Regions from separate parts of the Pseudomonas sp. 2835 genome, predicted to be linked through region 2. Evidence: riboswitches for the same ligand, from Rfam matches in the RefSeq annotation. Region 2 holds a riboswitch; each other region holds the start of a gene.
The links. Region 2 has a riboswitch for cobalamin ahead of cobO (cob(I)yrinic acid a,c-diamide adenosyltransferase). Riboswitches for the same ligand answer to the same signal wherever they lie in the genome.
Positions count from the first base shown of each region.

Region 1: linked by a shared signal. The riboswitch ahead of cobW (cobalamin biosynthesis protein CobW) and the one ahead of cobO (cob(I)yrinic acid a,c-diamide adenosyltransferase) in region 2 are both predicted to bind cobalamin.
Region 3: linked by a shared signal. The riboswitch ahead of ABIE20_RS10585 (TonB-dependent receptor) and the one ahead of cobO (cob(I)yrinic acid a,c-diamide adenosyltransferase) in region 2 are both predicted to bind cobalamin.
Region 4: linked by a shared signal. The riboswitch ahead of ABIE20_RS19415 ((2Fe-2S) ferredoxin domain-containing protein) and the one ahead of cobO (cob(I)yrinic acid a,c-diamide adenosyltransferase) in region 2 are both predicted to bind cobalamin.

Region 1 is NZ_JBNDLE010000022.1:58,018-63,714, reverse strand. It holds gene cobN (cobaltochelatase subunit CobN) at 1-2,965, opposite strand, end outside; gene cobW (cobalamin biosynthesis protein CobW) at 2,969-4,036, opposite strand; cobalamin riboswitch at 4,133-4,330, opposite strand; cobalamin riboswitch at 4,390-4,617, shown strand; gene ABIE20_RS23580 (CbtB domain-containing protein) at 4,716-4,901, shown strand; gene ABIE20_RS23575 (CbtA family protein) at 4,913-5,605, shown strand; gene ABIE20_RS23570 (cobalamin biosynthesis protein) at 5,608-5,697, shown strand, end outside.
Region 2 is NZ_JBNDLE010000017.1:42,855-48,551, reverse strand. It holds gene cbiB (adenosylcobinamide-phosphate synthase CbiB) at 1-323, opposite strand, end outside; gene bluB (5,6-dimethylbenzimidazole synthase) at 323-976, opposite strand; gene ABIE20_RS21085 (cobyrinate a,c-diamide synthase) at 967-2,262, opposite strand; gene cobO (cob(I)yrinic acid a,c-diamide adenosyltransferase) at 2,259-2,870, opposite strand; cobalamin riboswitch at 3,034-3,257, opposite strand; gene ABIE20_RS21075 (hypothetical protein) at 3,406-3,984, shown strand; gene ABIE20_RS21070 (PQQ-dependent sugar dehydrogenase) at 4,053-5,369, shown strand; gene ABIE20_RS21065 (O-methyltransferase) at 5,430-5,697, opposite strand, start outside.
Region 3 is NZ_JBNDLE010000006.1:87,669-93,365, forward strand. It holds gene lpxO (lipid A hydroxylase LpxO) at 1-767, shown strand, start outside; gene ABIE20_RS10570 (carboxymuconolactone decarboxylase family protein) at 933-1,277, shown strand; gene ABIE20_RS10575 (N-acetyltransferase family protein) at 1,373-1,930, shown strand; gene ABIE20_RS10580 (outer membrane beta-barrel protein) at 2,035-2,787, opposite strand; cobalamin riboswitch at 2,966-3,171, shown strand; gene ABIE20_RS10585 (TonB-dependent receptor) at 3,281-5,422, shown strand.
Region 4 is NZ_JBNDLE010000014.1:89,690-95,386, forward strand. It holds gene ABIE20_RS19410 (sigma-54-dependent Fis family transcriptional regulator) at 116-1,921, shown strand; cobalamin riboswitch at 1,927-2,130, shown strand; gene ABIE20_RS19415 ((2Fe-2S) ferredoxin domain-containing protein) at 2,237-2,623, shown strand; gene ABIE20_RS19420 (ABC transporter substrate-binding protein) at 2,620-3,552, shown strand; gene ctlX (citrulline utilization hydrolase CtlX) at 3,686-4,603, shown strand; gene ABIE20_RS19430 (ornithine cyclodeaminase) at 4,624-5,670, shown strand.

The sequences.
Region 1 (5,697 bases), on a different contig from region 2:
TGAGCTCATCCGGCTCATCCAGCGCCGCCACCGCTTGCACCGCCGCATCGAACAGCTTGATCAGGTTGCCGAAGGCATCGCGGAAGAACCCTGAGACGCGCAAGGTGACGTCCACCCGTGGCCGGTCGAGCAGGCTCAAGGGCAGGATTTCAAAATCGTCGACGCGCTGGCTGCCGCTGGCCCACACCGGCCGCACGCCAAGCAGGGCCATGGCCTGGGCGATATCGTCGCCACCGGTGCGCATGGTCGCCGTGCCCCACACCGACAAGCCGAGCTGACGCAGGTGATCGCCATGGTCCTGCAAATGGCGCTCGAGGATCAGGTTGGCCGAGGCAAAGCCGATGCGCCAGGCGGTGGTGGTCGGCAGGTTGCGCACATCGACGGTATAGAAGTTGCGCCCGGTCGGCAGCACGTCCAGGCGCCCGCGGCTTGGCGCGCCGCTGGGGCCGGCGGGGACGAAACGGCCTTCGAGGGCGGCAAGCAGGCCGTGCATTTCTGCCGGGCCGCAGCTGTCCAGTTGCGGCGCGACCTGTTGCGCCAGCGCGTCGAGAATCGCCTGCACCTGCGCCCATTCGGGGCCGCCGGCAAGCTGCACGCTGCCCTCGAGGGTCTGCTCGATAAGCTGGCTGGCATACAGCTCAAGGCGTTCGCGGGTGTCGCCGGCGGTGCGCCAGGCTTCGTCCATTGTCGCCAGGAGTGTGGGCCGAGGGCCGTGCCAGGGCTGGCCGAGGTCGCAATCGAGCGGGTCGAAGCCCAGGTTCAGCGCCTTCGCCAGGGCCCGCAACACACTGCCATTGGCCCCGCGCCCATCGCCGCGTTCCACCCGCAACAAGGCGAGCAAGGTGTCGATGCGCAGGCGCCCGCTCGGCGACTCGCCGAACACGTGCAGGCCGTCGCGGATCTGCGACTCCTTGAGGTCGCACAGGTAGGTGTCCAGGCGCGGCAGCCAGATCGCGGCATCGTCCAGGGCGCCTTCGATTTGCAGTTCGCGGTCGATATGGTTGTCACGCACCAGCGCCAGGATGTCGCGCTGCAGCTCCCGGGCCCGGCGCGGGTCAAGCAGTTGCGCCTCGTAGTACTCGTCGGCCAGCAGCTCCAGGTGGCGCAACGGCCCATAGGTTTCGGCGCGGGTCAGCGGCGGCATCAGATGGTCGATGATCACCGCCTGGGTGCGGCGCTTGGCCTGAGCGCCCTCGCCCGGGTCATTGACGATAAACGGATAAATGTTCGGCAGCGGGCCGAGCAAGGCGTCCGGCCAGCAGCTATCGGACAGCCCGACGCCCTTGCCCGGCAGCCACTCCAGGTTGCCGTGCTTGCCGACATGGATCAGCGCGTCGGCGGCAAAGCCGTGACGCAGCCAGAAGTAGAACGCCAGGTAAGCGTGCGGCGGCACCAGGTCGGGGTCGTGGTAGACCGCGCTCTGGTCCAGCTGGTAACCACGGGCCGGCTGGATGCCGACGAAGGTCAGGCCGTAGCGCAGGCCGGCGATCATCATCCGCCCGCTGCGGAACATCGGGTCCTGGCTCGGCTCGCCCCAGCGTTCGCGCACGGCAATCTGGTTGGCCTCGGGCAAGGTGGCAAAGGCCGCCAGGTAGTCCTCCAGGGCCATGCTTTGCATGCACGGGCGCAGGTCGAGGCTGTCGAGGTCGTTGCTGACGCCACCGAGCAAAGCCTGGATCAGCGCCGTGCCGTTGTCGGGCAAGGGTGCCAGCGGATAGCCCTGGGCCTGCAACGCGCGCAGGATGTTCAGCGCCGCTGCTGGAGTGTCGAGGCCCACGCCATTGCCGATGCGCCCGTCGCGGGTCGGGTAGTTGGCGAGGATCAGCGCCACGCGCTTCTGCCCGTTGGGCAGCTGCGCCAGGGCGCACCAACGCCGCGCCAGCTCGGCGACAAAGTCCATGCGCTCGGGCTGGGCGCGGTAGCAGACTACGTCGGACTGGCTGCGCTCGCTGCGCCAGGCCAGGTCCTTGAAACTGACCGGGCGGGTGATGATGCGCCCGTCCAGCTCCGGCAAGGCGATGTGCATGGCCAGGTCGCGGGCCCCCAGGCCCTGCTCGCTGGCTTGCCAGGCCGGTTCGTTGTCCTGGGCGCAGATCGCCTGCAACACCGGGATGTCGCGGCGAAACGGGCGCAGGTGCGGCTGCTCGGGGCTGGACTGGGCAAAGCCTGTGGTGTTGATGATCAGGGCAGCGTCGACCTGGTCCAGCCAGTCTTCGACCTGCTGCAGGCAACCGGCCTCCTTGAGGCTGGCCACGGCAATCGGCAAGGGGTTGAGCCCGGCCAGTTGCAACCGCTCGCAAAAGGTGTCGATAAAGGCCGTGTTGGCCGCCTGCAGGTGCGAGCGGTAGAACAGGATCGGCACCACCGGCTGCTCGACCTGCCACTCGCCGAACCAGTCCTCCAGCGCCGCAGCCGCCTTGCGCGGGTGGTACACCGCGGTGCGCGGCAGTTGCTGCGGCGCGCTCCAGGGGTAGTCGCGCTGCAAAAACTCGCTGGCCAGGCAGTTGAACAAGTTCAGGGCATTGGCTTTGCCGCCCTGGCGCAAAAAGTGCCAGAGCCGTTCGGCCTGCTCGGCCGGCACCGTGCTCAGGCTGCTCAGTTCCGGGTCGGGGCGGTCGTCGCCGGGCACCAGGATCAACTGCACGCCACGGGCGGCCAGCTCCAGCAGTTGCTCCACACCATAGCGCCAGTAGCCGACGCCGCCGTGCAGCGACACCAGGATGACCTTGGCATGGCGCAACACCTGGTCGACATAGAGGTCGACCGAGGCATGATTCTGTACCTGCATGGGGTTGGCCAGACGCAGGCTGGGGAAATCCTCGGGCAGCTGCTGGGCGGTTTCGGCCAGCAGCGCCAGGTGCGAGTCACCGCTGCAGAGGATTACCAGCTCGGCCGGGGTCTGGCCGAGGTCGGCAATGCTGTCGTCCGGTACAAAACCACCGGGCTGGGTCCGCAGCAAGTGCATGGGTCAAGCGCCCAGGGCGGCGCGCAGGCTCGCTTCCAGTTGTACCGCATCCAGTTCCTGGCCGATCAGCACCAGGCGCGTAGTGCGCGGCTCTTCACTGCGCCAGGCGCGGTCGAAGTGCTTGTCGAAACGGGTACCCACGCCCTGGATCAGCAGGCGCATCGGCTTGCCCGGGATCGCTGCAAAACCTTTGACCCGCAAAATGCCGTGCTGCACCACCAGTTGGGTCAGGGCGTCAAGCAGCAGGCTTTCGTCGGCTTGCGGCAGCTCGATGGAAATCGAGTCGAAGGCGTCGTGGTCATGGTCGTCGTGATCATCACCGTCGTGGTGCGAGTCGTGGTGGGTACGGCGGCCATCGATATGCGCCTCGGATTCGGCGCCCAGGCCCAGCAACACTTCCAGCGGCAGGCGGCCGCTGCTGGCTTCGATCACCTTGACCGCCGGCGGCAGCTCTTCTTCGACTTCGGCGCGCACCTTGGCCAGGTCGTCGGCGGCAATCAGGTCGGCCTTGTTCAGTACCACCAGGTCGGCGCTGGCCAGCTGGTCGGCGAACAGCTCGTGCAGTGGCGACTCGTGGTCAAGGTTGGGGTCGAGCTTGCGCTGCGCATCGACCTGCTCCGGGTAGGCGGCAAAGGTGCCTGCGGCGACGGCCGGGCTATCGACCACGGTGATCACCGCGTCAACGGTGCAGGCGTTGCGAATCTCTGGCCACTGGAAGGCTTGCACCAGGGGCTTGGGCAGGGCCAGGCCGCTGGTTTCGATGAGGATATGGTCGAGGTCGCCGCGACGAGCGACCAGTTCGCGCATCACCGGGAAGAACTCTTCCTGCACGGTGCAGCACAGGCAGCCGTTGGCCAGTTCATAAACGCGGCCGCTGGCCTCTTCTTCAGTACAGCCGATGCTGCACTGCTTGAGGATTTCGCCGTCGATGCCCAGCTCGCCAAACTCGTTGACGATCACCGCGATGCGCCGCCCCTGGGCGTTGTCGAGCATGTGCCGCAGCAGCGTGGTCTTGCCCGAGCCGAGGAAGCCGGTAACGATGGTGACGGGGAGTTTGGCCAGTGTTTTCATAGCGATGCCCTTGGCAGGATGGCGGGCATGCGGGACGAGCGCCAAAGGTGTTGCGCACCTGGCCTGTTCGCCACCGGATCACCCCGCCCGGTTGAATGTCGGAAACTGTTCGAGGCAGGTCTCCTGGCTTGCATTGCACCGGCACCTGGCCAGTCGAACGACGCCTTCCCGCACACGCTGCAGTGGCTGTGTCGAACCCTTCAATGCTTACAGTTGCGGGGGCAGCCGCGGCTTGAACCGCGTTCCCGTCTTAGCTTCGGCCAGCGCCGAAGAACCTCGAAGCGGCTAGGCTACGCAGTGCCCGGTGAGCGGTCAACTGCTGTCACGATTGACGCCTGCCCGCGCCCGTGATTTGCTAACGCCATTCGTTTGGGTGCCCCTTGAGGGTGAAACTGGGAAACCGGTGCGTCATGCGCTTCTTTATAAGGTGTATGGCAAGTCCGGTGCTGCCCCCGCAACGGTAAGTGAGAAAAGCGTCAGAACCACTGTGCCCGCTGTCTGGCATGGGAAGGTGACGCCTGTGGTGTGGCCAGCGGCCTACCCTCACCAGCCCGGAGACCGGCCCAACGCTTGACCGAACAAACCCGCGGTGGGCGGGCGCTGTTACAACCCCTGGGCGAACGCTGCGCAGGGGTTCGCTGCGCTTGCCTGTTGCCGACAACACCAAGAGGAAAGCGCCATGCGTACCAGTACCGCCATTAACCAAGCCGTTACCCCGTCAAGCCTCAGCCAGCGCCTGCTGGTTGCTGTCGGCGCCTCGCTGCTGGGCCTGTGCCTGGTGTACTTCGCCGGTTTCTCGCACATCGAAGCGGTGCACAACGCTGCCCACGATACCCGCCACAGCGCCGCCTTCCCTTGCCACTGAGTGCTGCCCCGATGATCAAGCGTATTGCCAGTACCGCAGGCTTTACCGGCCTGCTGGCCGCCCTGCTGCTGACCCTGCTGCAAAGCTTCTGGGTCGCGCCGCTGATTCTCCAGGCGGAAACCTACGAAAGCGCCGCCCCTGCGCTCGAAGCGCCCCATGAACATGCCGCCGGCACCGCCGAGCATCATCACGACAGCGAAGCCTGGTCGCCGCAAGACGGCTGGCAGCGTGTACTGTCGACCACCGGCGGCAACCTGGTGGTGGCGGTCGGATTCGCCCTGATCCTTGCCGCGCTCTACACCCTGCGCGCACCGAAGACCGTGATCAGCGGCGCGCTCTGGGGCCTGGGCGGCTTTGCCGTGTTCTGCCTGGCGCCAACCCTGGGCCTGCCACCGGAACTGCCGGGCACCGCGGCCGCCGACCTGGCCCAGCGCCAGGCCTGGTGGGTCGGTACTGCTGCTGCCACCGCCGTGGGCCTGGCCTTGATCGTGTTTGCCCGCAACTGGCTGCTGAAGGTTGTCGGCGCAGTGTTGCTGGTAGTGCCGCATGTGATTGGCGCGCCACAGCCGGAAGTGCACCAGATGCTCGCCCCAGAAGCCCTGGAAGCCGAGTTCAAGGTCGCCTCGCTGCTGACCAACGCCGCGTTCTGGCTGGCCCTGGGGCTGATCAGCGCCTGGCTGTATCGCCGTTCGAGCCAGGCCTGAGGATGCAGCTGTACCTCGGCCTGGGTTGCCGTCGCGGCTGCCCGGCCGACGCCCTGAGCAATCTGCTCACGCGCACCCTGCTCGCCCATGAC
Region 2 (5,697 bases):
TCGCCCTGGCGCAAGGCTTCGGCCACCGGCGTCACGTGCTCGCCAAGGCTGCGCAGGCCGAGGGCGCAGTACAGCGCCAGCACTTCGACCAGCCAGCCAATGTATGGCAGCCAGGACAACAGCATGGCGACGAAAGTCAGCGGCACCACCGCCAGGAACCAGGCACTGACGCCATGGCTGCGCCAGCCGCGGCCGCCGGCATTGAAACGCTGTTCCAGGCGCCCGGCCAGGCGCCCGAAGGCTACCAGCGGATGCCGGCGCTTGGGCTCGCCCAGCAGCGCATCCAGCGCCACCCCGGCCACTGTCAGCAACGCCACGCTCATCAAGACTCTCCCCACTGGTTTTCAAACAGCATGTCGTTCAGCGGCCGCGCCGTGGTCCAGCCTTCAAGCACCAGCATCGGTGCCGGGTAAAATTCCTGAACCGGGCCCAGGCAGAGGATTGCCAGCGGCTTGGCACCGGCCGGCATGCCCAGCAACTCGGCCAGGGCCTGGGGCTCGAACAGCGACACCCAGCCCATGCCCAGGCCTTCGGCGCGCGCCGCTAGCCATAAGTTCTGGATCGCACAGGACAACGACGCCAGGTCCATCTCCGGTAAGGTCCGGCGGCCGAAAATGTGCGCTTCGCGTTCATCCATCAGTGCCGCGACCAGCAGCTCGGCGCAGTCGCTGATGCCTTCGACCTTGAGCTTCATGAAGTCGTCGGAGCGCTCACCCAGGGCGTGCGCCGTGCGCAACCGCTCCTCCTCCACCAGGGCCTGGATACGCTGGCGCAGTGCGCGCCGGGTGATGCGGATGAAACGCCAAGGCTGCATCAGGCCGACGCTGGGTGCCTGGTGCGCAGCCTCAAGCAGGCGCGCAAGCAGCTCGGGGGCAACTTCGCCACCGCTGAAGTGACGCATGTCGCGACGCTCGCCGATGGCGCGGTAGACCGCCGCGCGTTCGGCCTCGGTAAAAGCATGTTCAGTCATGGACACAGCAGCGCCGCCGACGCCTGGGGGTTGGAAGCAAAATAGAAGTGCACGTAGGAAGCGGTCAAGCGGCCCTGGCGATACACCGCCTCGGCACCACGGCCGCCGTTGGGGCTTTGGCCGCGGGCAATCGGTTCAAGCCCGGTGCTGGTCAGCGAATGATGGTAGGTGTGCCCGCGCAAGGTGCCTTCGGGCAGCTCCACGGCCTGCAGGGCCAGGGCGGCCAGGCGCTTTTGCATCACCGCCTCGCCTGCCAGCAGGCCAAGCAGTTCGGCACGTTCGCCGGCAACATCGGTGAGGGCATCGAGCAGGTAGAGCATGCCGCCGCATTCGGCAAGCAACGGTTTGCCGGCGTGATGATGGGCGCGGATGGCGTCGAGCATCGATGTGTTGGCCGCCAGGGCCTGGTGGTGCAGCTCCGGGTAACCACCGGGCAGGTACAGGCTGTCGGCGGCTGGCAAGCTTGCATCGTGAAGCGGCGAGAAGAACGCCAGCTGCGCGCCCATGGCCCGCAGCAGGTCGAGGTTGGCGCCGTAGGTAAAGGCAAAGGCTTCGTCGCGGGCAACCGCGATGCGCACGCCTTGCAGCAAGGGCTCGATGGCAAGCTCGGTTGGCGCGGCGAAACGCACCGCTGGCGGCAACGCCGCATCGCAACTGGCGCCCAGGGCCGCTGCGGCAGCATCCAGACGCGCATCGAGGTCGTTCAGTTCACTGGCTTGCACCAGCCCCAGGTGCCGGCTCGGCAGCTCGATGCCGGTTTCTCGCGACAGCCCGCCGTACCAGCGCAGCCCTTCGGTCAGGCTGCCTTCGAGCAACTGGGCATGGCGCAGAGTACCGACACGGTTGGCCAGTACCCCGGCAAACGGCAGGTCCGGCTGATAGCGCGCCAGGCCCAGGGCCAGGGCGCCAAAGGTCTGGGCCATGGCGGTGCCATCGATCACCGCCAGCACCGGCACGCCAAAATGCCGGGCCAGGTCGGCGCTCGAAGGCGTGCCGTCGAACAGCCCCATGACCCCTTCGATCAGGATCAGGTCGGCTTCAGCCGCCGCTTCCCACAACAGCCGACGGCTTTCCTGCTCGCCGACCATCCACAGGTCAAGCTGATACACCGGCGCACCGCTGGCGCGCTCGAGGATCATCGGGTCGAGAAAGTCAGGGCCACACTTGAATACCCGGACCTTGCGGCCCTGGTTGCGATGCAGGCGCGCCAGAGCGGCGGTCACCGTGGTCTTGCCCTGGCCGGAGGCCGGTGCGGCGATCAGTACCGCCGGGCAGTGGCGCGCATCACTCATAGTTCGACGCCCTTCTGGGCGCGGATGCCGGCCTGGAAAGCGTGCTTGATCATGCCCATTTCGGTGACGGTGTCGGCCAGCTCGATCATTTCATCCTTGGCCGCGCGGCCGGTGACGATCACGTGCTGCATAGGTGGGCGCGCCTGCAGGTCGCTGAGCACCTGGTCGAGGTCAAGGTAACCGTGCTTGAGGGCGATGTTCAGCTCGTCGAGCACCACGAAAGCGATCGACGGGTCCTGGAGCATCTGCCGCGATACCGCCCAGGCGGCTTCGGCGGCGGCGATGTCGCGCTGGCGGTCCTGGGTTTCCCAGGTAAAGCCCTCGCCCATCACGTGGTAGCGCACCTGCTCGGGAAAGCGCCGGAAGAACAACTCTTCGCCAGTGCTGTTGCGGCCCTTGATGAACTGCACCACGCCGCACTGCATGCCGTGGCCCATGGCCCGGGCGAGCATGCCGAAGGCCGAACTGCTCTTGCCCTTGCCGTTGCCGGTGAGCACCAGCAGCAAGCCGCATTCGTTGGGCGAGTTGGCGATGCGCTCGTCGATCACGGCCTTTTTGCGCTGCATGCGCGCCAGGTGGCGTTCGTCGCGCTCGGTGGATTCAGTCATGAGGTTCTCCGCAAACCACTGTCGGCCGATCCGCAACGAGCGCAGCAGCCGGTGGCTGCTCAAGGTATCGAAGGAACGGGCATGACAGATGAATGGATATGGCAGACGGAAAACGCGCAGGGCTGCGGCACAGGCCGGAGGAACCGCGCATCACCCTCCGTGATGCCGTTGGCTGTTACAGGCCGGTCTCCGGGCTTGTGAGCGGGGCCATGGACACCCGGGACCGCACGCCTTCCCGAGTGCAAACACCCAGTGGCCCTGTGCGACCTTGACTCACCTACCGTTGCGGGGGCAGCGCCGGATTCGCGCGCCTCGCGCGCCCACCGGCTTCCCTGTTTCACCCTGCCAGGCCATCGCCTGCAGAGCACCTGAAACAAGTCGCGAAGGTTAGAGGGTTGCACCCGGAGCGTCAATGAAAGGCGCTGAACTGGCCTGGATCAATGGCGCCTTTGACATCTTGTGTAACAGTGACATCAGTGATATCAAATAGCCATATCTTCGGCTGTACTCGATCACAACTATAAGGGAGAGCAGCATGCAAGGCCTGATCATCAATAATGCGCGCCTGGAATTCCTGCGCCCCGCCCTGGAACGCTGGGTCGATTGCATCGACCGCTTCAACCAGACCCTCGGTGACGGCGAGGCGCCCTATTGGCACGGCGCCCAGGCCAACCTCGGCCTGCTTTCGGCCGCTGCCTGGCAGGCCGAGCTGGTAACCCTGCAACAGCACCAGAGCAAAAAGCAGCGCGATGACGGTGATCGCGAAGGCCGTTGCGACCTGTACATCGCCAACCGCGAAGAAGCTGCCTACCTGCAGGCCAGCCAGCGCTGGCCGCGGATCGCCAAGCTCGACCTGAACAACGCCCTGGGCGAAACCGTCTACGCCGCGCGGCAGATCGCCGCGCCCAGCCAGCTCAAGGTCGCCGCATTGTTCGCCAGCCCCTGGAAAGCCGGCCAGCACGCCAGCCCCGAAGAGCTGCAGGACCTGGTCGACGACCTGCAAAAGCACAATGCCTGCGCCATTGCCTGGTACTTCCCCTACGCCTACCGCAAGCTGCACAACGAAGCCGGCCAGTATCACCCCGGCATCGCCCTGTTGCTCAAGCAGGCCTGACCCGGGGAACCTCCCACGCGTGGCACGCCTCTACTGGCAATAGCGGCGATCATTGCGAGGGATACGACATGGGCATAAAACCGATTGCACTGCTGCTGGCAGTGACTGCGGGGTTAAGTGGCTGCGGCGAGAACGCACGCCTTGAAGTCAGCGACGGGGTTGGCCCGTCGCCGCAATTGCCCGAACCGAACAAGACCCTGATCCCCACCGTCAACATCGCCCCCGCCATTGGCTGGCCCCAGGGCATGGCGCCCAAGGCCGCGCCCGGCACCCAGGTAGCGGCCTTCGCCGAAGGCCTGGACCACCCGCGCTGGCTCTACGCCCTGCCCAATGGCGACATTCTGGTGGCTGAAACCAATGCCCCGCCCAAACCCGATGACGGCAAGGGCATTCGCGGCTGGGTGATGGGCAAGGTCATGGGCCGCGCCGGCGCCGGCGTGCCCAGCGCCAACCGCATCAGCCTGCTGCGCGACAGCGACCATGACGGCGTGGCAGAAACCCGCACACCCTTTATCGAGAATCTCAACTCGCCCTTCGGCATGGCCCTGGTCGGCAATGACTTCTACGTCGCCGACACCGATCGCCTGCTGCGCTTTCACTACGAACCCGGCGCCACCTCGATCAAAGGCCCGGGCACGCCGATTGCGGATTTGCCAGGTGGCACCCTGAACCATCACTGGACCAAGAACGTGATCGCCAGCCGTGACGGCAAGAAGCTTTACGTCACCGTCGGCTCCAACAGCAATGTCGGCGAAAACGGCATGGACCAGGAAAAGGGCCGCGCGGCGATCTGGGAAGTCGATCCGGCCAGCGGCCAGACGCGCATCTTCGCCTCGGGCCTGCGCAACCCCAACGGCCTGGCCTGGGAGCCGCACACGGGGCAACTGTGGACCGCGGTCAACGAGCGTGACGAGATCGGCAGCGACCTGGTGCCCGACTACATTACCTCGGTCAAGGATGGCGGCTTCTACGGCTGGCCTTATAGCTATTTCGGCCAGCACATCGATCAGCGGGTCAACCCGTCTGATCCGAACCTGGTCGCCAGCGCCATTGCCCCGGACTATGCGGTGGGGCCGCACACAGCGTCACTGGGCCTGACCTTTGCCGAACCGGGCGTGCTGCCGGCACCTTTCGAGCAAGGCGCGTTCATTGGCCAGCACGGCTCGTGGAACCGCAAGCCGCACAGTGGCTACAAGGTGATCTTCGTGCCCTTCAGCACTGCTGGCAAACCTGCGGGCAAGCCGATCGACCTGCTGACGGGATTTCTCAACGACGAAGGCAAGGCCATGGGCCGGCCGGTCGGGGTGATCAATGATCAACGCGGCGGGTTGCTGGTAGCCGATGATGTCGGGAACACGATCTGGCGGGTGAGCAAGGCCCGGTGAACTGGGGCCGCTGTGCGGCCCATCGCCGGCAACGCCGGCTCCCACAACCCCTGGGGGAACCTAGCGCTTGCGGCAGAGGGTCAGGCCATCGCCAATCGGCAGCATCGACAGGTCCACCCGTTGGTCGTCCTTGAGCGTGCGGTTCAGGGCCTGGATGGCCCGGGTGTCTTCGCTGTGCGGTTTTTGCTCAAGCACCCGCCCGCTCCACAAGGTGTTGTCGAACAGCACCAGCCCGCCGACCCGCAGCAGGCGCAGGGCCTCTTCCAGATAGTGCGGGTAGTTGGCCTTGTCGGCATCGATGAAGATCAGGTCATAACGCGCTGAAGGC
Region 3 (5,697 bases), on a different contig from region 2:
ACCTGTTCTCCAAGCTGCCGGCCAAGCCGTACCTGCCGGTCGAGTCGTTCCCCGAGCTCAAGCCGCTGCAGGACAACTGGCAGGAAATCCGCGCCGAAGCCCAGCAACTGCTGCACGTCGGCGAGATCAAGAGTTCGCAGAACTACGACGACGTCGGCTTCAACTCGTTCTTCAAGAGCGGCTGGAAGCGCTTCTACCTGAAGTGGTACGGCGAGAGTCATCCTTCGGCAATGAAACTCTGCCCGCGCACCACCGAACTGCTGCAAGGCATCGGCACGGTCAAGGCGGCGATGTTCGCCACCCTGCCGCCAGGTTCCAAGCTGGTGCGCCACCGCGACCCGTATGCCGGCTCGTACCGCTACCATCTGGGCCTGGACACACCCAACGACGACGGCTGCTACATCTGCGTCGATGGCCAGAACTACGCCTGGCGCGATGGTGAAGGGGTGATATTCGATGAGACCTACATCCACTACGCCTCCAACCAGACCGAGCACAACCGCATCATCCTGTTCTGCGACGTCGAGCGCCCGCTCAAGTACCGCTGGGCCACAGCGTTCAACCGCTGGTTCAGCAAGAATGTGATGGCAGCCGCAGCCGCGCCGAACGACGCCGGCGACAAGACCGGCGGCATCAACCGCCTGTTCACCCGCATCTACAAGGTCCGTGAGCGCGGCAAGGCCCTGAAAAAGCGCAACCGCACCCGTTACTACCTGGAGAAATGGGCAGTAGTGGCGGCGTTGGTGCTGGTGTTCATCTATATCTGATCCAGACCGCTATCGCCGGCAAGCCAGCTCCTAGCAGAAGCGGGCTTGCCAGCGATAGGTCCCCTCCCAAAGTCCTGCCTTTCCCCGACCATCGACCAACGGCGCCCCGCCGGCAAAAAAACTAGCTTCACTGTTCTAGTTGCCAACCACACCAAGGTGAAGACAATGAGCATGATGGACTGGGATGCCTACCGTAAACAGTTGATGGCGGGCATCGGCGATCTCAAGCAACTCTCTCCCGACACGGTCAATGGCTACATGACCGCCAGCGGCGCCGGGGCCAAGACCAACCACCTGGACGCCAAGACCCGCGAGCTGATCTCACTGGCCGTAGCCGTCACCACCCGTTGCGACGGCTGCATTGCCGTGCACTCGGCCCAGGCGGTCAAGCACGGCGCGACCCGCGAAGAAATCGCCGAAGCCCTGGGCGTGGCCGTAGCGATGAACGCCGGGGCGGCGCTGGTGTATTCGGCGCGGGCGCTGGATGCCGTGGGCAAGGCCGGGCAGTAACCCAACCGCAGGTGAGTGCGCGGCCAGTGCCGCGCCTCACCCACGTCCTGGCGTTTTCGCATAAGCTAGCGGGCGAACCGTTTTCAGGAACCCCCATGATCCACATCCGCCCCATGACCGCCGCTGACTTCGAGCTTTTCTGGCCGACCTTCCAGGCCATCGTCAGCGCTCGCGAAACCTATGCCTTCGACCCGGCCATGAGCCAGGAGCAAGCCCGCCAACTGTGGCTGGAAGCGCCGCTGCAGACCCTGGTGGCCGAAGAGGATGGCGTGCTGCTCGGTTCCTACTACCTGAAGGCCAATGCCGCCGGCCCCGGCAACCATGTCAGCAATTGCGGCTACATGGTCTGCGACGCCGCCCGTGGCCGCGGTGTAGCCCGCTTGATGTGCGAGCACTCGCAGCGCCTGGCGCGGGAGCTGGGCTTCCTGGCCATGCAGTTCAATTCGGTGGTGTCGAGCAACGAGGTGGCGGTGGCCTTGTGGCAAAAGCTCGGCTTTGCCATCGTCGGCCGTTTGCCCAACGCCTACCGGCATGCGCGCCTGGGGCTGGTGGACAGCCTGGTGATGTACAAGTGGCTTGAGGAACCGAAACAGCCGATGCTGATCGGGCGCAAGAATATCGAGGCGGTGGTGTCGCGCAAGCGCGGGCGTTGAATCGGTAACGACCGCGCTGGCCTCATCGCTGGCAAGCCAGCTCCCGCAGCTACTTCAGACACCCGATCGGGGGGGAGCCGGCTTGCCGGCGATGCTTTGAGGGCTTAGAAGGCGATACCCACCTTCACGCCGTACTCATCGCGCTTGAGCTTGGTGTTGTCGGCCACCGGCGAGTCGCCATCGAGCTTGTACTCGGTGCGGGTGTAGTACACCCCGGCCATGATTGGCACCGTGCCTTTCTGGTTCATCAAGAAATTCACTTCGGCGTACGGATTGGTGCGGTCTTTGAGGTCGACCGTGTCGCTGCCCAGGTCATCGACATCGAGCTTGGCACGACCGTCCAGGGTGTGCCGCGCGCCCAGTTCGACGCGCATGGTGACGTCGTCGAACTGGTGGTTATAACCCAGCGCCGCCTTGGCGAACGGGCCCTTGGCGGTCAGTTCCATATCGTAGTCGTTGGTGTCGGGCTCGTAGCGGGTCCAAGCGTAACCACCGCCGACGGTGAAGTCGACGAAGTTGCGCGCATCCAGCGCCGCGCGCCAGCCCAGGTCGAGGTCGGCCTGGCCTTCCTTGAGCTTGTCATCGTCCTTCTCGCCGTACTTGGCCTCGACACCGGCCTGGTAGATAAAGCCGGATTCGGCGGTCATCTTGTTGCCGAAGTTGTAGAACAGCCCGGCCTGGGGCATGTGCGAGGTGTCCGATTCGCTGCCGCCTTCGAGCTTGAACTTGTTGTAGCTGCCGCTCAGGCCGAAGGTCGAAATCGGCCCGGTGTCGGGCGCTGCGAAGGCGCTCAGGGGCGCGGCCAGCAGGGCCAGGGCACAGGTTTTACGCAGCAGGTTGAAGCCTTGGTTAGACATTCCGTTAATTCTCCATGTCTTGAACAGGTGCATGTAAGCCAAGCGACCTTTCGAGACCGGGGCGTTTGCAAAAGTTCGAACGGATTTACCGCCGAAGGCTCTGCAATGCGCCTTGCATCACAATTGAACTGATCTGCTCAATTGCCCAAGCCGTTGACTGCAAAGGTTTTCGGTGTTCAGATGCGCGCCAGTTTCAGGTGTCCTGCGCCGCCGTGCGCAGGGTGAAACGGGAAGCCGGTGCGTCATGCAAATGACCAGTCCGGCGCTGCCCCCGCAACGGTAAGCGAGCGAAGCCTTCGAAACACCACTGTGCCTTGGCATGGGAAGGTGAAGGCCTTCATGACCCTCGCAAGCCCGGAGACCGGCCTGAAGCTTCTGTTTGGCAACCCCGCGGTGGGCGGGCGCAGGCCGGTTGGCGTTCGCCTGCGCGTGCGCCATGCCTCCATGCGTTGTTCCCTCCGGGATTCATTCTTCCTGTTGACTGTGGAACGACATGTCCCGAATCTCCAAGCTTCATACCCTGGCGGCCAATGCCCTGGCCCCCTGCCTGGCCTTCTCTGCACCGGCTTTCGCCGTCGAGGGCAGCCCCTCTGCCCTGGCCCTGCCCTCGACGGCCATCACCAGCAGCAGCGACAACGAATCCGTCAGCCTGGCCACCCCGCTGCCCGCCGGCTCACGCCTGAACCTCAGCGCCATGGACACCCCGGCCAGCACCAGCAGCCTGGGCAGCGAGGCCATCGACGGGCGCAACAACCTCACCGTGCAGGACGCCGTGACCCGCTCGCCGGGCATCACTTCGGTGGCTACCCCGGGCAACGGCAACACGGCGCTGTCGGCCCGCGGCTTCACTGGCCACAGCTCGGTGATGACGCTGTTCGACGGCGCGCGGATGTACACCGGCGCCGGCACCCAGAGCTTCCCGGTCGACCCGTGGATGGTCGAGCGCATCGACGTAATTCGTGGCCCGGCCTCGGTGCTGTACGGCGAAGGCGCCACGGGCGCGGTGATCAACGTGATCCCGAAAAAGCCCTTTGCCGGCGAGATCCGCAATCACCTGCGCCTGGGCTACGGCTCGTACGACCGCCAGCAACTGGGCCTGGACAGCGGCGGTTCGCTGAGCGAGCGGCTGAGCTACCGGGTGACCCTCAACCGCCAGCAAAGCAATGGCTGGATCGACCGCGGCGATTCGAAAAACCTGGCCATGAGCGCCGCCCTGCGCTTTGACGCCAGCGACGACCTGAGCTTTACCCTGGCCCACGAGCGCGGCGACGCCGAGCCGATGAACTACTTTGGCACGCCACTGATCGACGGCCATTACCGCGACAGCCTGCGCAAGAAGAACTACAACCTCAAGGATTCGGCCCAGCACTACCACGACGAGTGGACCCGCTTTAACACCGACTGGAACATCAGCGACTCGATCAGCGCCAGCAACCAGCTGTACTACCTCAAAAGCCGCCGGCACTGGCGCAACGCCGAGGACTACACCTGGAACAGCGGCGTCGGCCAGCTGGAGCGCGGCAGTTACCTGGAAATCAAGCACGACCAGGAACAGCTCGGCGACCGCCAGAGCTTCACCTTCGACCACTCGCTGTTTGGCCTTGCCAGCAAGACCGTGGTCGGCGCCGAGTACAACCGCATCCGTTTCGGCATCGACAGCAACTCGCCGTACAACGACGTCGGCGGCGATTTCATCGACCCGTGGAACCCGGCGCCGGGGTATTTCCACAGTAAAGACCCGACGCGCCCGCAAACCGACAGCACCACCCGCACCTTCGCCCTGTTCGCCGAGAACCGCACCCAGCTGTCCGAGCGCTGGTCGCTGGTGACCGGCATCCGCCGCGACCAGAACCACATCGACCGCAATGACCTGGTTAGAGATACCCGCAGCGACCGCAGCCTCAATGGCGGCAACTGGCGCGCCGGGCTGGTGTTCGCCGTCAACGACGAGCTGAGTCTGTACGGCCAGTACTCCACCAGCGAGGACGGCGTCAGCGACCTGGTGACTCTCAGCCCGACCCAGCAGCAGTTCGACCTGACCGAGGCCAAGCAGACCGAGTTCGGCCTCAAGCAACTGTTCTGGGACGGCCGTGGCGAGTGGACACTGGCGGCCTATCACATCGTCAAGAAGAAGCTCTTGGTCGACAACCCCGACACTCACCAGAAGGAACAGGCCGGCCAGCAGACCTCCGATGGCCTGGAAGCGACCCTGGAACTGGCCCTGGCCAACCAGTGGCATGTCTCGGCCAACGCCTCGGTGGTGCGCGCCAAGTACGACGACTTCGACCAGGTGGTCAATGGCCAGACCGTTTCCCGCGCCGGCAACCGCCCCAGCAACGTGCCACGGCGTACCGCCAACCTGTGGGTCAGCAAGGGCTTTAGCCACAACGTGGATGCCGGCCTGGGCCTGCGTTATGTCGATGAGCGCTATGCCAACACCGCCAACTCCCAGAACGTGCCGGGCTTTACCGTGGTCGATGCCAACCTGGGCTGGCAGGTGCTGCCGGATGTGCGCCTGGGCTTGCAGTTGAACAACCTGCTGGACCGGCGCTATGCCGCCACCGCGCACAGTGGCGAGCAGTGGTTGATGGGTGAGCCGCGGTCGTATTTTGCGACGCTGGACTACACGTTCTGAGGTGAACCGGGGCTGCTGTGCAGCCCATCGCCGGCAACGCCGGCTCCCACAATGGGCCTGTGTACACCGGACCTGTGGGAGCTGGCCTTGCCAGCGCTCGCAACCCAGCCAACACCGGATGTGCTGCCTGCACCGGCCTCATCGCCGGCAAGGCCGGCTCCCACAATAGACTTGCATGTACCGGACCTGTGGGAGCAGGCCTTGCCTGCGATCGAGCGCGCAGCGCTCGTAACCCAGCCAACACCTGATGTGCTGCCTGCACCGGCCTCATCGCC
Region 4 (5,697 bases), on a different contig from region 2:
GAAATGAACAGCCTTCGCTGCACAGTTGAACAGCCGCGGCATTGACAATGAACAGGACTGAACAACACTGGATCACACAAAAACAACAACACTGCCGCCGGCAGAGGACGGGCCCATGGCCGCATCCACCAGCGCCCATGCGCATCTGATCCAGGCGTCCTGGCAGCGCTGCCGCGCCTACGGCCTGGACCACCAGTCGCAACCGCAGTTTGGCGAAGCATCCGCCGCCCAGGTCAGCGAACTGCTCGAGCGCGAGCATGCACTGCTGGACACCACCCGCGACGAAGTGCTGCCGCAGTACGCACACCTGCTGGGCAACTCCAGCTACTTGATCATGCTCAGCGACCATCTGGGCCAGCTGCTCGATGCCTGGGGCACGCGGCGCTTTATCGACCCGCGCCAACGCCACGGCTTTGTCGCCGGCGCTTGCTGGCGGGAGCAAGGGGTGGGCACCAATGCCATTGGCACCGCCCTGGCCACCGGCGAGGCGGTGCATATCAGCCAGGACGAGCACTTCCTCAAGCTCAACCGCTTCATGGCCAGCGCCGCTGCTCCCTTGTTCGATGCCGAGCGCCAGCTGATCGGCGTGCTCGATGTTTCCAGCGACAGCTACCTGCCTACGGCGCAAACCCAGGGCCTGGTACGGATGATGAGCCAGAGCCTGGAGAACCGCCTGATCCTGGCGCGCTTTGCCGGGGATTACCGGCAACTGAGCTTCAATACCGGCGCCAACAACCTCGACAGCCAATGGGCCGGGCTGCTGCTGTTCGATGACCAGGGGCGGGTAATGGCGGCCAATCGCCGGGCCGACAGTTTGCTCGGCCAGAACCCGTTGCAACTGAACCTTGAGCAGTTGTTCAGGACTCCCCTGGCGCAGCTGTTGGCCCACGGCGCGGACCAGCCGTTTGCGCTACAGGTGACCGGGCGCAACCGCTTCCACTGTCTGTTGCATGCGGCCACAGCCCCAGCCGCCCCGCTCAGCCGCCCGCAAGCGGGCTGCGACCCGCGTATCGACAAGGCTCTGCGCCAGGCCGGGTTGCTGCTGGAAAAAGACATCCCGCTGTTGATCGAAGGCGAAACCGGCGCCGGCAAAGAGGTCTTTGTCACCGCCCTGCACCGCGCCAGCAGCCGCGCCGCGCAGCCATTGATTGCGGTGAACTGCGCGGCGATTCCGGCCGAGCTGGTCGAGTCGGAGCTGTTCGGCTATGAAAAAGGCGCGTTCACCGGCGCCCACCACAAGGGCAACATCGGCCTGATCCGCAAGGCCGACCGGGGCATTTTGTTTCTCGACGAAATCGGCGACATGCCGCTGCCCACCCAGGCACGCCTGCTGCGCTTTCTGCAAACCCGCAGCATTCAACCACTGGGCAGCGGCGAACCGACGCCGGTGGATATCCGCGTGGTCTCGGCGACCAACCACAACCTCGCCGAACAGGTACGGCTGGGCCACTTTCGCCAGGACCTGTATTACCGCATCGCAGGCTTGAGCCTGAAGCTGCCACCGCTGCGCGAGCGTAGCGACCGCCTGGCCCTGATCGAACAGCTCCACCAGCAGTACCGCGAACCGGGGGCACCGACGCAATTGCCCGGCAAAGTGCTGGAGCTGCTGCTCCAGCATCCCTGGCCGGGCAACCTGCGACAACTGGCCAGCGTGCTGCAGGTGGCATTGGCTCTGGCCGGCGAACGACCGATTGCCATGGAGCACCTGCCAGACAGTTTCTTTGCCGACCTGCCTGAGGCCAAGCCCGCCGCGCCAGTGCTGGCCACGCCGGCAAACACTGACGATCTCGGCCAGCGCCTGCGTGCCCTCAATGGCAATATCTCGGCCCTGGCCCGGGTCCTCGGCATCAGCCGCACCACCCTGTACAAGCGCCTGCACACCCAGGGCCATGCCGGCACAGTTGACGAACGCCTGGGCTGATGGTCAGATGCCTGCCAGTTTCAGGTGCCTGCCGCCGCCGTGCGTCAGGTGAAACGGGAAGCCGGTGCGTCGTTATCGACCAGTCCGGCGCTGCCCCCGCAACGGTAAGCGAGTGAAGCATTCAACACGCCACTGTGCCCACAGGAATGGGAAGGCGAATGACTTTACGCCTCGCAAGCCCGGAGACCGGCCTGAAGCCCCACGACTGCATGCAGTCAATTAGGCAAACCTGCGGAGGGCGGGCACGAGCCGGCTGCCTGGCGCGTGTTGGCCGGGGCCCTCCTGTGCGCTTCGCGAATATTTTTCGAGAAGTCCATGACAGCAACAACCCCCAAGCGACGCCGCGGCCGCCTCGCCGAAGAGCAAATCCAGAGCAAGCCGGAGTGGTCGCAAATCCCCGAGCATACCCGCCATGTGATGCTCTGCACCGGCCCGCGCTGCGTACAACGCGGTGCCCTGCCACTGTGGAAAGTCCTGCGCCGCGAGCTGCTGGTGGCCAACCGCATCGAAACCACTGACGGCGTGCTGCTGACCCGCAGCCATTGCCAGTTCCCGTGCAACCTTGGCCCGGTGTTGACGGTGTATCCGGACCGCTGCTGGTACCGGGTGGCCAGCGCCGAAGACGCCCAGCGCCTGGTGCGCGTGCACCTGATCGACGGCCAGCCGGTGCCCGAGCTGCTGCTCAACGGCCAGGGCTCATGAAGTGGATCGGCGCCAGCCTGCTGGCCCTTTTAAGTAGCAGCGCAGTGGCCCTGGACTATCAGAACTGCGGACACACCTGGCAACTGCCACAGGAGCGCCCGCAACGCATCCTGGCCCTCAACCAGCACGCCGCCGACCTGTTGCTGGCCCTGGACGCCGGCCCGGCGCTGGCCGCCGTCAGCTATATAGATGATGACGCCCAGGCGCTGACCAGCGGACGCTATCGCGGCGTCCCCCTGCTGTCGCGTCGCTACCCGGCAACCGAGGTGGTCTATGCCCAAGGTTACGACCTGCTGGTCGGCGGCTTTGCCAGCGCCTTTCGTGACCGCGACGGGGTCGCGCCGCGCACCACCCTGCAGGCCAACGGCATCGCCAGCTACCTGCTGGAAAACGCCTGCGCGCCAGCGCCGGAAAACGGCTTTGCCGCCATTGAACAAGACCTGCGCAGCCTCGGCCACCTGTTGCAGCGCGAGGCCCGGGCCAGCCAGTTGATCACCCGCCAGCGCCAGAACCTGGCCGCCGCCAAAACCATCGCCGGGCACAGCCCGCCGCTGTCGGTGTTCTACCTCGACAGCGAGGTCAACGGCCTGCAAAGCGAAGGCAAGCGCGGTTTCATCACCCAGTTGATCGACGCAGCAGGCGGTCGCAACCTGTACGCCGAGATCGAGCTGAACCGGGTCACGGTCGATGCCGAGCGCTTGCTGCGCGCCGATCCTGACGTGATCATCCTTGCCGATGCGGTGTGGTCGCCGGCCGCCGGCAAGCGCGCCTACCTGCGCCAGCACCCGGCGCTTTCGCACCTGCGCGCGGTGCGCGACGACCGCCTGATCGACCTGCCCTTCAGCCATATCGTGCCCGGCGAACACAGCGCCCGTACCGCCCTGACCCTGGCGCGCCAACTGCGCGCCTTGAAGCAACAGCGGCCTTGACCCGTCGCAGCAGAATCCGTTGCCAAACCCACTATTTCAGCTTTACCGGCTGAGCACCCAATGCGCTTCAGCCGGGATTTATCGTTGATCACGTCGACAATAAGCACACAGCCAACCCCGGATGCGTGCCTCGATGCAAACAACAAATACAGTCTTGATGATCCGCCCGGCGCGGTTCGCCTTCAACCCGGACACCGCCCTCAACAACCGTTTCCAGCAAGCCCTGCTCAACCCGCAGCAGGCACAGCAGAAAGCGCTGGAAGAGTTCGATGGCTATGTCGATACCCTGCGCCAGCACGGTGTCGAAGTGCTGGTGGTGCAGGACACCCCGGCGCCGCACACCCCTGATTCGATCTTCCCCAACAACTGGTGGAGCAGCCACGCCGACGGCAGCCTGGTGCTCTACCCGATGGAAGGCCAGAACCGCCGCCTGGAGCGCAGCAAAGGTGTGCTCAAGGTCCTTGAGGAGCGCTTCGCCGTCCGTCAGACCATCGATCTGAGCCCCCTGGAACAGCAGAGTATGTATCTGGAAGGGACCGGCAGCATGGTCCTCGATCGCGAGCACCGGATCAGCTACGCCTGCCACTCCGGGCGCACCCACACCCAGGCCCTGCGCCTGTTCGCCGAACAGCTCGATTATCGCCTGTGCCTGTTCCACGCCGTCGACCGCCACCAGGCACCGATCTATCACAGCAACGTGATGATGAGCGTCGGCCGCGGGCTCTCGGTGGTCTGCCTGCAGGCGCTGCCCGAGGCCGATGAGCGTCGCGCCCTGGAGCATTCGCTGCGCGACACCGGCAAGGACATCCTGACCCTGGACTTCGACCAGCTCGAAGGTTTTGCCGGCAACATGCTTGAAGTCCACGACAAGCAAGGCCAGCCACTGCTGGTGATGTCACGCAGCGCCTGGCGCTCGCTCAACCCCGAACAACGCCGGCAGGTCGAGCAGCACAGCCACCCGGTGGTGGTGAACATCGACCATATCGAGCGCATCGGCGGCGGCAGCGCCCGCTGCATGCTCGCCGAAGTGCACCTGCCCGTCCGTCACTGATTACAACAAAGGAGTTCATCATGACCCGCTATATCGACGTTACCGACCTCAGCCGCCTGGTGGCACGCAAAGGCCTGAGCACCTGCATCAGCGAGATGGCCGAGTACATCCGTGAGGACTACCTGCGCTGGCACGACTTCGAAAAATGCGCGCGCCTGGCCAACCACTCGCCCGACGGCGTGATCGAGCTGATGCCGGTGTCCGACGCCAACCTGTACGCCTTCAAGTACGTCAACGGCCACCCGAAAAATACCCAGCGCGGCATGCTCACAGTGATGGCCTTCGGTGCCTTGGGCGACGTCGATACTGGCGCGCCGGTGCTGCTCAGCGAAATGACCCTGACCACCGCCATCCGCACCGCCGCCACCTCGGCCCTGGCCGCCCGCTACCTGGCGCGCAAAAACAGCCGCAGCATGGCGCTGATCGGCAACGGCTCGCAAAGCGAGTTCCAGGCCCTGGCCTTCCATGCCCTGCTGGGTATCGAGGACATCCGCCTGTATGACCTGGACCCTGCGGCCAGCGCCAAGCTGGTGGCCAACCTCAGCGCCTTCCCGGCAATCAGGGTGAGCGTTGCCGGCTCCGTCGCCGAAGCGGTGCGCGGCGCCGATATCGTCACCACGGTGACTGCCGACAAGGCCTACGCCACCATCCTTACCCCGGAAATGATTGAGCCGGGCATGCACCTGAATGCCGTCGGCGGCGACTGCCCGGGCAAGACCGAACTGCACCGCGAGATCGTCGAGCGCGCGCGGGTGATCGTCGAGTACGAACCGCAAAGCCGCATCGAAGGCGAAATCCAGCAAATGCCTGCCGACTCGCCCACCACCGAATTCTGGCAAGTGGTCAACGGCCAGGCCGCCGGCCGCGAAAACGCCGAGCAAGTGACCCTGTTCGATTCGGTCGGCTTTGCCCTCGAGGACTACTCGGCCCTGCGCTATGTGCTGGACGTGGCCAAGGCCCTGGACATCGGCAGCGAGATCGCCCTGGTTCCGGAGCTCAAGGACCCGAAAGATCTGTTCGCGCTGCTGCGTGCACCGGTTGAAAACCTGCAGAAAAAACGCGCCTGAACCCGACCGATTCTGCCGCGCTCTGGC